Regions from separate parts of the Bacillus sp. AK031 genome, predicted to be linked through region 1. Evidence: predicted binding sites of a transcription regulator. Region 1 holds the regulator's gene; each other region holds the start of a gene.

The links. The regulator Rex, encoded in region 1, represses fermentation and respiration genes when NADH is low (regulators of the CRP and FNR family bind a similar motif). The targets are predictions, from matches to a motif close to TTGTGAAATATTTCACAA.
Region 2: a site for Rex is predicted at 1,130-1,147, ahead of M1E09_RS01025 (AtpZ/AtpI family protein). Genes of this name have one in related genera too.
Region 3: a site for Rex is predicted at 1,393-1,410, ahead of qoxA (cytochrome aa3 quinol oxidase subunit II). Genes of this name have one in related genera too.
Region 4: a site for Rex is predicted at 1,942-1,959, ahead of M1E09_RS15255 (cytochrome ubiquinol oxidase subunit I). Genes of this name have one in related genera too.

What each region holds. Positions count from the first base shown of each region.
Region 1 covers NZ_CP096424.1:4,014,179-4,017,361, forward strand. Annotated here, with positions in the region: gene M1E09_RS20420 (spore coat protein) at 1-104, opposite strand, end outside; gene tatC (twin-arginine translocase subunit TatC) at 234-1,007, opposite strand; gene M1E09_RS20430 (twin-arginine translocase TatA/TatE family subunit) at 1,026-1,199, opposite strand; gene M1E09_RS20435 (redox-sensing transcriptional repressor Rex) at 1,249-1,923, opposite strand; gene M1E09_RS20440 (ABC-F family ATP-binding cassette domain-containing protein) at 2,291-3,183, shown strand, end outside.
Region 2 covers NZ_CP096424.1:215,971-219,153, forward strand. Annotated here, with positions in the region: gene M1E09_RS01020 (S8 family serine peptidase) at 1-620, shown strand, start outside; gene M1E09_RS01025 (AtpZ/AtpI family protein) at 1,296-1,517, shown strand; gene M1E09_RS01030 (ATP synthase subunit I) at 1,524-1,898, shown strand; gene atpB (F0F1 ATP synthase subunit A) at 1,921-2,631, shown strand; gene atpE (F0F1 ATP synthase subunit C) at 2,708-2,920, shown strand; gene M1E09_RS01045 (F0F1 ATP synthase subunit B) at 3,088-3,183, shown strand, end outside.
Region 3 covers NZ_CP096424.1:3,181,763-3,184,945, reverse strand. Annotated here, with positions in the region: gene qoxB (cytochrome aa3 quinol oxidase subunit I) at 1-337, opposite strand, end outside; gene qoxA (cytochrome aa3 quinol oxidase subunit II) at 327-1,349, opposite strand; gene M1E09_RS16280 (TetR/AcrR family transcriptional regulator) at 1,815-2,390, shown strand; gene M1E09_RS16275 (YhgE/Pip family protein) at 2,458-3,183, shown strand, end outside.
Region 4 covers NZ_CP096424.1:2,972,049-2,975,231, reverse strand. Annotated here, with positions in the region: gene M1E09_RS15265 (ABC transporter ATP-binding protein) at 1-22, shown strand, start outside; gene M1E09_RS15260 (ABC transporter ATP-binding protein) at 31-1,854, shown strand; gene M1E09_RS15255 (cytochrome ubiquinol oxidase subunit I) at 2,032-3,183, shown strand, end outside.

The DNA of each region.
Region 1 (3,183 bases):
AATGGACGGCCAAACCCAAAGCCAAACCCTGGACGCCCAAACCCAAAGCCGAATATCCTTTCATCTTTAGGGTCAACAATATGATAATTCCGGTTAAAGTTCACTAGGATCTTCCTCCTCATTCTATTCTCTAATTCATGACACTACAGAGTATGAATAAAAGGAAGCGTCTTCTTGGGTATCCGTCCTTAATTTCCAATATTTTCACATAAAAAAAGGAACAACCGCAAAGGTTATTCCTCTCTCTTTCTTTCTTCTTCATAAATTTCCCGCTGAAGCTCCTGTTCTGCTTCAAGGACTTTCTTATAACCGATCTTTGAGATCCAAATACTGATTTCATATAAGAACAGTAACGGAACTGTCACCATCAAATGGGATACGATATCCGGCGGTGTGATGAATGCAGCAATCACCAGCAGGATAAAGTATGCAAAACGCCTCATCTGCGACATGAACATCGGCGTAATGATTCCCAGGCGGGTCAAAAACAGCATGACCACCGGAAGCTGAAACAAAAATCCGAATGGAAGTGTCAGCTGAAATAAAAAATGAAAGTATTCATTGATGCCGATCACCGTCTGTATATTCAGTTCATCCGACAGATTCATCATGAACTGGACTACATAAGGAAAAAGGACAAAATAAGCAAAGGACAGTCCCCCAAGGAAAAGAATCAAGGAGATCGGGATATAGCTTAAGGTTACTTTTCTTTCTCTTTCAAGCAATCCTGGACTGATGAATGACCACAATTGAAAAAGGATAAGCGGAGATGTGATGATCAGTGCTATGAACACCATCATTTCCAAATAAACTTTTAACGGGTCTGTCAGCCTGAAAGCGTTCATCGTCAGCTCTTTCGCTTCATCTGCATGCTGCAGATACCTGATTAATGGTTCTGCCAAAAAGAAGCTGCCTATAAACGCCAACATGAAGAAAACGACTACAAACATGAGCCGTTTTCTGAGTTCTCCTATATGTTCATAAACTGTCATTTCATTATGACTCATAGCGTTCAATCCTTACATTTACTTAGCGTCTTTATTTTTATCATCATCTTCATCTGCTAAGCCTTTTGTTGCGTTTTTGAATTCACGCAAAGTATTTCCCATCGCTTTACCTAATTCCGGCAATTTCTTCGGTCCGAAAATCAATAGAGCAACGATTGCGATCAATATGAGGCTACCTGGTCCTAGTGGCATAACGTTCACCTCCTCGTTCTATCATAACTTATCAGGTTTGTTTTTGCTATTATGTTCTATTTCCTTCTTGTGACAGTTCCGTGTCATCCCCGGAATAGTTTTTCAAGAAATACACCAGAGATTGCAGCTCGACGGCAAGATCGATGTGATGGATCCTGATATGATCGGGAGCCGTCAGCCTTGCCGGCGTGAAGTTAAGTATACCTTTAATATTGGATTGGACGAGCCTGTCCGTAATGCTTTGGGCAGAACCGACAGGAACGGTCAAAATGGCCACTTCTATGCCATTATCCTCAATATATTTCTCCATATCATCAAGGCTGTACACCGGCACATCACTGATAACCGAACCGACTTTATCCGGTGCGACATCGAAGGCCATCTCAATTTTGGTATTATTATTCTTGATAAAATTATAATGAAGGAATGCCGTCCCTAAATTTCCGACCCCTATCAATACGACCTTGGTCAATTCATCCTGGTCGAGGGTTTTCCTGAAGAAAGATAACAGATAGTTAACATTGTATCCATACCCTTTCTTTCCTAACGCCCCGAAATAGGAAAAATCTCTCCTGATTGTTGCCGAATCTACTTTTACCGCTTCACTCAACTCTTTTGAAGACACTCTTTGTTTCCCGGATGAGTGTAAGTTTTTGATAAATCTATAGTATAACGGCAGCCGTTTAGCTGTCGCTTGTGGAATCTTTGTACTTTCCGGATTCATTGCCATTCCCCCACAATTTAATTCGCTAGAGCTTTTAGCTTACCTCTCCCAAATTCATGCGTTCCTTCTGATAACGCTTCCATATGAATGCGGGAAGTCATCTTTTCATTCTGTGCCTGCAGTGCCGATATGTCAATTCCTTTTCATGGAATATAATAAAATGTTCATAATCTCCCAATGTGCAGGATTCTCTCTTATCATACACCATTTTCAAAATCCTGTCTGTTAATCCAAAAGTCTTAATATTGCCGTCATCCTTGATTTTACGATACACTATCTAGTAAAGATGAATGTTTTTCATGCTTTCTTCGTGCTCTTTCTATCCATGGGAGCAGCGGAAAGAGCCTGATAGATTGAGGTGAATGAATTGATATTGTTACAAGTGAACCAGATTGTGAAGTCCTTCGGCGCCGATCTGATATTATCCAATATAAAACTCGAAATACAAAACCGGGATAGAATTGCCCTTGTCGGCCGTAATGGTGCAGGAAAATCGACGTTATTAAAGATTATTTCCGGGCAGATGTCATATGATTCAGGAGAGATCATTAAACCGAAAGAAGTGTCGACCGGTTACCTGGCTCAACATACCGGATTGGAATCAGGCCTGTCCATTTGGGACGAAATGCTGTCTGTTTTTGATGATCTGCGCAAACTTGAGGGTGACCTGCGCAAACTTGAACAGGAAATGGCAGACCCGTCCGTTTATGAAAACGAAGAGAAATATAATAGAGTGCTAAAAGAATATGATGTACTTCAAGTTAAATTCAAAGAATCCGGCGGATACCAATTCGAGGCCGACATCCGGTCTGTCCTTCATGGATTGAATTTTGCAGACTTTGATTATAGTACTCCGATTGCCACCCTTAGCGGAGGGCAAAAAACAAGGCTTGCTCTGGGAAAATTGCTCCTGACAAAGCCGGATATCCTCATTCTCGATGAACCTACCAACCACCTGGATATCGATACGCTTTCCTGGCTGGAACAGTATCTCCAAGGCTATGAGGGTGCGATTCTCATCGTTTCCCATGACCGTTACTTTCTGGACAAAGTCGTTAACCAGGTATATGAAGTATCACGTGCCAACTCAAAAAAATATTTTGGTAACTACAGTCAGTTCCTCGAAATGAAAGCAGAAATGTTCGAGAGGGAAATGAAACAGTTCGAACGCCAGCAAGAGGAAGTCGCCAAGCTGCAGGATTTTATCCAACGGAATATCGCCCGTGCCTCTACTACCAAACAAGCTCAGAGCAGACGCAA
Region 2 (3,183 bases), 500 kb from region 1:
AACTCGAAACGCTCGTCCAGCCCTCTTCCATATCACTCGGAGGACTTGAAGGCCGATCCAAGAAGTTTTTAGAGAAAAAGCTGACTGTGAAAAATAATAGCTCGGAAACGAAAACCTATTCCATAAGCCCGGAAGCGGAAAAAAGAAATTTACGATGGGAACTGCCGCTCAGTTTTGACCTCAAACCGGGTGAAGAAAAAACGATGACAGTTAGGGCGATTATAAAAAGATTCCCTAAGAAACATGAACTATGGGAGGGGAGGCTGATTCTATCAGAAGGAACAAACGAATACCTGCTTCCATATCTGATTGCGGTTGGCACTCCTGACTACCCGCGGATCATGGGCTTCGCCGCAGTCCCGGGCGATGCTCCGGATACACTCAGGTATGAAGCCTATCTCCCGGGAGGAGCGGAGGAGTTTGCACTCGCTATATTCGATCAGCAGACGATGAAACTTATTTCCATCCTCGATCAACGAAAGCAGGCAGGGCATGGGATGATTTCAAAACAAGTAACACTTCCTTCTTATATAAAAGGGAAATCATTCTACGCAGTGGCGTTTGTGCGGAATAAAGGAGAAGAAGATTATCTGGAAAACCTGATTGAGTGGTATAGGTGAGGTAGGGTGCGAGTGGAAAATACTCATTAATATTCGTGTGATTATTCTTTTAGTGAGTTCTGAGTGCCATATTAGTAAATGGAGCGGAAAGTGCACGACATCCTTGGGATTAGCGGGACGTCTAGTTTCAGCGCACAGCCCTGGGGATAAGCAGGGCCCTTCCGCTTTGGATACAGGTGTGTTCAAGCTAACTTAACCATTGGAACGTGATACCGCAAACCAGCTCCAAGACCTCAACGGCTAGCGTCCTGCCCAATCCCTCCATCGCGATAAGTCATTTTTGAATCGCTATGGCTCTTCGTGATTATTCTATTTCAATGCGAGGCTGGGGCAGTCCGTAATCCGCTGAACGGGCCTTCCCGCTTCTTAGGCCAAGAATGGAAGCATTTACAAACCAACTTACCCTTACAACTTCACGCCCCTTCCTTTATAATGAAATAGGCAACGGAATTCCGCATATTTCTACAATTTTGTTCAAATTGTGAACAAAATAGAAACACGTGGAGGGGTTGTGAACTTTTTCACTGTAACTCATTGACATCATTTCAGCCCTATTGTATGCTTACAAAGGATATGAATGATAGGGTTTTCACAAACTTTATCAGGAAGAAAACGCTTTTACATTTATTGAAAGTGTAAGAGTTTACCGCAAACCCCGGAAATGTAGGGATGCCTATGCGTCAACGTAATAGACGCCCGTTACAGGCCATGGCTTTATACACAGCCATTCTCTCGCAACTTGTCGGATCCATGCTGATCGGTATCTTCGGAGGAAGATGGCTGGACAGTTACATGGATACCACACCACTTTTTTTAGTAATCGGACTACTCCTTGGACTAGCAACAGGAATTTATGCAATGCTCCGTACAGTCCGCACTTACTTTTCAGGAGACTAATGTTATATGCCGGAAATTCAACAGATGTTCATCAGACATCGCAAGTACATATTTTTCCTGCTCGCCATCTATGTTCTTGGCTGGGGATTCACGGACTATCAGTCAGTATTCCTCGGACTTATACTCGGGACAGGCATCAGCTTGTTCAACCACTGGGTAATGGTCAAAAGGACAGTTAAGTTTGGAGATAAGGTATTGGCAGGAGAAAAAGTTCGATCTTTGGGAACGTTTTCAAGAATGGCAGGAGCCGCTTTTGCAGTCATCGTTGCCATGGAATATCCGGACACATTCCATCTTCTGAGCGTTGTTATTGGATTAATGACATCATATCTTGTCATTATGATAGATTATTTGATTCAACAGCTTCAACTTCATAAATAGCGGGGAAGAGAGGTGAATTTCATTGCATCATGAAAATCCTACCGCTGAGTTTCTGGGCTTAACCTTTAACTTGGCAAATGTATTAATGATTACAGTAGCAAGTGCGTTAGTATTCCTGCTTGCGGTTGTATCAACCCGGCGATTAGCCATGAAGCCAACCGGTATTCAAAACTTTATGGAATGGGTCATGGACTTCGTCAAAAACATTGTAAAAAGCAACATGGACTGGAAAACCGGAGGAAGGTTCCACATCCTCGGAATAACATTGATTATGTACATCTTCGTATCTAACATGTTAGGTCTTCCGTTCTCAGTGGTCATTGACCACGAACTCTGGTGGAAATCACCGACAGCTGATCCTACCATAGCATTGACGCTTGCGGTAATGGTTGTTGGTCTATCACACTATTATGGTATAAAAATGAAAGGTTTCGGTGAATACGGAAAAGATTTCTTTAAGCCTATGTGGTTCTTGTTCCCGCTGAAAGTTATCGAGGAATTTGCAAACACTCTCACATTAGGTCTTCGTCTTTACGGAAACATCTACGCTGGTGAAATCTTGCTTACACTATTAGCAGGTTTGGCTGTTACAGGCGTAGGCGGCACCCTTGCAGCAGTATTACCAATGCTTGCCTGGCAGGGATTCTCGATATTTGTTGGTGCAATCCAATCATTTATCTTCGTAATGTTATCAATGGTCTACATTTCTCACAAAGTGAGCGCAGACCATTAATATATACCTGTTCAGCAATGAACAAAAACCTATTTAAGAAAAACTATTTTTCATACATTTAAGGAGGAACTTTATAATGGGTCTATTAGCAGCAGCAATCGCAATCGGTTTGGCAGCACTTGGTGCCGGTATCGGTAACGGTCTTATCGTATCTCGTACAGTTGAAGGTATCGCACGTCAGCCAGAAGCACGTGGTATGCTTCAAACAACAATGTTCATCGGGGTAGCACTAGTAGAGGCGATTCCTATCATCGCCGTTGTTATCGCGTTCATGGTACAAGGTCAATAATCGGAAGTTACACTCGTTCCAAAATGGCGAAGATCATTCCTTGAGAACCTTCGCCATTCCTTTATGTTCATGACTTCAATCACATGTTTTGTGAATATAGCAATACTTATAAGTTAAAAAAGCGGATCTAAAAGAGAAGCTATGTCTCTTGAAGGGAGTGAAATCGCGTGCTAACAAACGCATTTGTCCTTGGTGCAGCGGGATTTAACGGTGGAGACATCCTATTCCAGCTTGCCATGTTCATCATCTTGCTAGCGTTATTG
Region 3 (3,183 bases), 830 kb from region 1:
GCATCGCCATGAAGAGGATCATGATTACACCGTGAGTAGTGAAAATTTCATTGTAGTGCTGTGAACTCAGGAATTCCATCTCCGGCCTGGAAGTCTGGGCTTTCATCAGCAGCCCGTCAATTCCTCCGCGGAAAAACATCAGGACAGCGGAGATGATGTACATGATTCCGATCCGTTTATGGTCAACGGTCGTGATCCATTCCTGCCATAACCATGTCCACTTCTTTAAATAGGTGATACCAAAAACCAGACCAATCATTGTCAGAGCAATTGAGACTTGTGCCCCTAGAATGAGCGGGTCACCAGTTACAAAAAATTCATCCCATTTAATGCCCATGGTGTTCACCTCCGTGTGATTCATCTGCATCTTCTTTATGCTCACTGTGTGAAGAATCCTCATCTTCGTCTTTGTCAGATTCATCTACATTGTCAGCGTTCTTATAATTGTCTTCTTCTTCAAACGTTTTTCCCTGATATCCATGATAGCGGTATAATTCAGGGTTCGTGTAGGTTTTAGAATCCATATCGGCATGATTCACCCATGCAAGGTGAGTATTGTTGAATGTCATTCGACCTAAGTGAGTAGGCTTTAATAATTCTTCATATTCGTCTTCTGTAAGTTTAGGAGCGGTATCCTTTACTTCATCGACCCACTCATCATAATCCGATTGAGTTTGAGCAAGAACTTCAAATTCCATTTCAGCATAACCGCGGCCGTTGAAATTTGAGTTTTTCCCCATATAAGAACCAGGATTGTCAGCTGCAAGGAAAAGTTCGGTTTCCATTTTGGCCATTGCGTATTTCTGGCCGCCTAATGCAGGTACCCAGAATGACTGCATCGTACTTGCGGAAGTAAGCTTGAACAAGATTGGAGTATCTTCAGGAATGTTGACATAGTTGACTGTCTCGATACCTTCCTCAGGGTAACTGAAGATCCATTTCCAATCAGCAGCAGTTACATGGATTGTAATTGGTTCTTTTTCTTCAAGGCTTTCCGGTACTTCTTCCAGCGCGTAAAGTGTTTTAACAGTTGGTATTGTCAGAGCAATAACGATCAGGATTGGGATTCCTGTCCAAATGACCTCCAGCAATGTGCTGCCATGTTCTTCAGGAGGCTCATAATCTTTATTTTCAGGTGTTTCTCTGTATTTCCAGATGATATAAGCAAACAATGCGAACACGACTACTACGACGATCAGCATCCAAATTAATGACCAGTTAATCAGGTCTGTGATAGATCTTGCCACCGGCCCCTGCGGCTCAAATACAACCATATTTGTTTCACAGCCGCTTAAGAAAAGCATCAGTGATAATGAAAGAAATATCATGAAAGGCTTTAGTGATTTCATTCTGCTCCCACCTTTTTAAAGAATGTCACAAATTGTTCAAAATTTGTTCAGTGTTTCACAAACTTACCTAAAAAAATTTATTAATTGATAGAAGAGGGACGAGAGATGCATAGTCGCGTCTTCTAGTAAGTGAATAATATCACAGGTACGTAGGCCAATTTGTTACAAAAAAAGTAAGGTTGATTTTTACATAACGCATCCAAGAAGAAAAATACCTTGCGAGACTTGATATAATAAGGATTTTTGAATCTGTGACAAGAATTCGAACGTTTCAATCCACCGTTTTGCCAGCATCCAAATGGATACTTGAGATGAAAAATTCTTTGTGAAATCAATAGGGCCTGACTTAAATTCAGTCATCTTCCACTAGAAGTATTGATAATGACAAAACGTTGTGGTAAAGTACATATGAACCAAAAGTGACCGTGTTTCATTTTTGGTCAATCGGTCAAAAAGGGTGAGATGATGTCAGTTGATCGCAAGAAATTAATTGTAGAGGCAGCAACTAAATCTTTTTCTTTATTCGGATATAAAGCGACGACAATGGATCAAGTGTCGAAGCTTGCCAATGTCGGAAAAGGGACCATTTATAATTTCTTCAAAAATAAAGAAGAGCTGTTTGATGAAATTATTGGAACTCTGATTAAGGAAATGAAAGAGGCTGCAGAGGAAGTGATTGTTCCGGCAAACTCTTTCTATGAAAATGTCCATGCCGCCTTATTCAGGATACTAGAATTTCGGAAAGAACATCAATTAACGATCAAGCTATTCCAAGAAGAACAGGAAATGGGTACACCTGCTGTTATAGAAGTTAGAAAAAGACTTGAAGATGCGATTATCTTCTTTATTAAAGTGAAGATTTCAGAAGCCGTTGAAAAAGGTGAAATCAAAAAGTGTGATCCTGAGATTACTGCCTTTGTCATGCTTCAGTTATATGTCTCTTTAATCTTTGACTGGGAGCAAGGCCATGAACCTCTTGGAAAAGATGAAATTGCCAGGTTATTCGAACTCTACTTGTTTCAAGGATTATCACCTAGATAATTCTTTCTTTTTACACTAAAATGACCAAGTGGTTAATTTGGTCATTCATTCCGAATGGGGGATAAAAATGAAGAAATCATTATTTAAAGCAGAATTCAAAAGTATCTTAAACAATCGTAAGCTGCTTATTCCAATTCTGGCGGTGTTATTTATACCGATACTTTACAGCGGAATGTTCCTATGGGCATTCTGGGATCCTTATGAACAGTTGAATGATTTGCCGGTGGCTGTTGTCAATAATGACAACGGAGCTGAATTGGATGGAGAAGAGCTCCAACTGGGTGATGAACTTGTAGACAAATTGAAAGAAAGTGATCAATTTAATTTTCAATTTGTAAATGGAGATGCAGGATATGACAATCTGAAAAATCAAGATTATTATATGCTTGTTGAAATTCCTGAATCTTTCTCTCAACATGCAACAACTCTCTTGGATGAACATCCAGAAAAGCTTTCTTTAAAATATGTACCCAACGAAGGATACAACTTTCTTTCTGCGCAAATAGGCGATACAGCCATGAAAGAAATTAAAGCGAGTCTTTCTGAATCGGTTACTGAAACCTATGCCGAAACGATGTTTGAAAGTATCGACAAAATGGGACAGGGATTCGTTGTTGCAAGCGAGGCAGCGGACCAGCTTGATGAAGGAACCCAGGAGCTTGCACATGGAGCAACTCAATTAAAAGATAAACTGGTCGTTCTTGCAGAAAAAAATCTCGAATTCAATAACGGAGTGGATGATGCCAAAAGCGGTGTAGATCAACTTACCGCGAAAACCTCTGAGTTATCCAAA
Region 4 (3,183 bases), 1.0 Mb from region 1:
ACTGCAATCACAGCAAGGGTAGGTGAGACAATGAAAAGAAAAGATAAAACCAATGAGAAGATACTTAACAGGTTTCATTATTCAACCGACCAGGTAATTGATAAGCCATTTAACTGGGAGCAGCTTTGGAGACTGCTGGGCTACTTGAAGCCATACTCTAAAAATCTTCTGCCCCTCTCGGTTCTCATGGTCCTCATCACAACAGGGGTCAGGCTGGTCATTCCGATTCTTATTGGGGTTTACACTCTTGATAGGGCGATTATCGAGAAGGACGGGAGTATGCTTACGAACCTAATTGCCATAATAGCTGGTTTGTATGTTCTCAGCTATGTTGCGAATGTATTCAGGATCAGGTGGATGAATATGCTTGGGCAGGGGGTCATCTATGACTTGAGGAAGCATTTATTCACCCATGTCCAGTGGCTGTCGCACAGGTTCTTTGACCAGCGTTCTGCGGGTTCCATACTTGTAAGGATTATGAATGATATTAACTCGCTGCAGGAGCTTTTCACAAACGGGGTCATCAACCTGCTGATGGATATGATTCTGTTGATCGGAATCGTAGCCATCCTGTTTACTCTCAGTCCTGAACTGACACTCGCAGTTCTGGTCATTCTGCCGCTCATGTTCTTCATCTCCACCAGCCTTCGCAAGAAAATCAGAAGGTCATGGCAGATGGTGAGGCTTAAACAGTCTAAATTGAACTCACACTTGAATGAGAGTATCCAAGGCGTCCGTGTAACCCAGTCGTTCACACAAGAGAAAGAAAATATGGAATTCTTTGATGGAATTAATACGGAGAACTTCGACAGCTGGAGAAATGCAACGAAGAAAAGTGCAATGTTCAGGCCGATGGTAGAACTGACAAATGCTGTTGGGACAGCGGTGCTGATCTGGTATGGTGCAACTTTGATCCAGGGAGACTCAATCACATTGGGTGAATTTGTATCATTCGCGTTTTATCTCGGAATGTTCTGGGAGCCGATTTCCCGCCTGGGCATGGTGTATAACCAGCTTCTAGTCGGAATGGCTTCGTCGGAAAGAATATTTGAATTCCTGGATGAACAGCCGAATGTCGATGAAAAAGCCAATGCAAAAGAGTTAAAGGATGTTGATGGGCGTATAGAATTTAAAAATGTTGATTTTGCTTATGACAGCAAGCGCAAAGCCCTTAACAATATTTCACTTGAGATGAAAGCCGGCCAGACGGTGGCGCTGGTCGGACATACAGGATCTGGTAAAACGACGATTGCCAATCTTGTCAGCCGCTTCTATGACCCGACAGCAGGTAAGGTCAAGATAGATGGTCATAATTTAAGAGACGTTTCCCTTTCCAGTCTTAGAAGCCAAATAAGTATTGTCCTTCAAGATACGTTTATTTTCTCAGGTACCATTAAGCAAAACATTCTGTTCGGAAGGCCTGATGCATCCGATGAAGATGTAGTTGAAGCAGCTAAAGCGGTCGGAGCACATGAATTTATTCAACGGCTTCCTAAAGGTTATGACACTGAGGTGGAAGAGCGCGGTAATATCCTTTCTGTAGGCGAACGCCAGCTGATTTCGTTTACAAGAGCATTGCTGGCCGATCCAAGGATCATCATACTGGATGAAGCGACAGCCTCTATAGATACAGAAACAGAGGTTCAGATACAGAATGCCTTAAGAACACTATTGAAAGGACGTACGGCAATCATGATTGCCCACAGGCTCTCTACAATACGTGAGGCAGACAATATCTTCGTCCTTGATCATGGAGAAATCATTGAGCAAGGAAACCATGATGAATTAATGGACCAGCAGGGAGAATACTACCACCTGGTCAAAGCACAGTTTAAAATGCTTGAGGTTATATAAGGGAATAGCAGCCGTCCTTCTTTAGAAGGGCGGTTTTTTCTATTTAAATGCGCAGAGAAGGCTATGAAAGCAGAATAACAGCTCTGAATGCTCATCACTTCACAAACTCATTCATAGGTTTTATAATGGGCGATAAGTGATATCTATAAGTATAGAAGATTAGTAGGGGGGAAATGTATGGAGCTGGATAGCGTTATTTTGAGCAGAATGCTCACTTCAGTGACTCTGGCGTTTCATATTATCTTTGCGACAATCGGTGTCGGAATACCAGTAATGATCTCGATTGCTGAGTTCATAGGTATTAAGAGGAATGATGGACATTATTTATTGTTGGCAAGAAGATGGGCCAGAGGGTTTACAATTACCGTTGCTGTTGGAGTGGTGACAGGGACCGCTATCGGACTGCAGTTATCGATGCTGTGGCCAAGTTTTATGCAGGTAGCCGGACAAGTAATTGCGCTGCCGCTGTTTATGGAAACTTTTGCATTCTTTTTTGAGGCAATATTTTTAGGAATCTATCTATATACTTGGGACCGGTTCAAGAATCGCATGGTACACTGGCTTTTGACAATCCCGATCATGATCGGCTCTTCTGCCTCGGCTTTATTTATTACTATGGTGAATGCCTTTATGAATACTCCACAAGGGTTCGAACTTGAAAATGGTAAAGCGGTCAATATTGATCCGATTGCTGCTATGTTCAACCCTGCAACACCGGCAAAGGTTTTTCATGTATTGACATCAGCCTATTTGACATCAGCACTGGTGCTTGCGGCTATCACTGCTTTTGCCATCTTGAAGAACAAAGGAAGTACATATCATCGGAAGGCATTGAGGATGACCATGGTGTGCGGTTTAATTTTTGCCGTAGGAACTGCTGTTGCAGGTGATGTATCGGCAAAGTTTCTAGCTGAATATCAGCCGGAAAAACTGGCTGCCGCCGAATGGCATTTTGAAACAGAAAGCAATGCTGATTTAATTATTTTTGGTACGCTTGATGAAAATAATGAAGTTCATAACGAAATAAGAATCCCTGGATTTCTAAGTTTTTTGGCTGGAAATTCATTCAATAAGGAAGTTATAGGATTGGAAGAATTTCCTGAGGATGAACTTCCCCCATTGTTCGTACATTATCTTTTCGACTTGATGGTATCAATCGGGATGTTTACCTTATTCATCACATCGCTGTTTGTTTTATTTTGGAAATGGAAGAAAAGAAATGAATGGAACAAGCCCTTGCTTTGGGGAATAGTTGCCAGCGGGCCGCTATCGATGCTTGCCATAGAATTTGGCTGGATTTATGCGGAAGTAGGGAGGCAGCCCTGGATT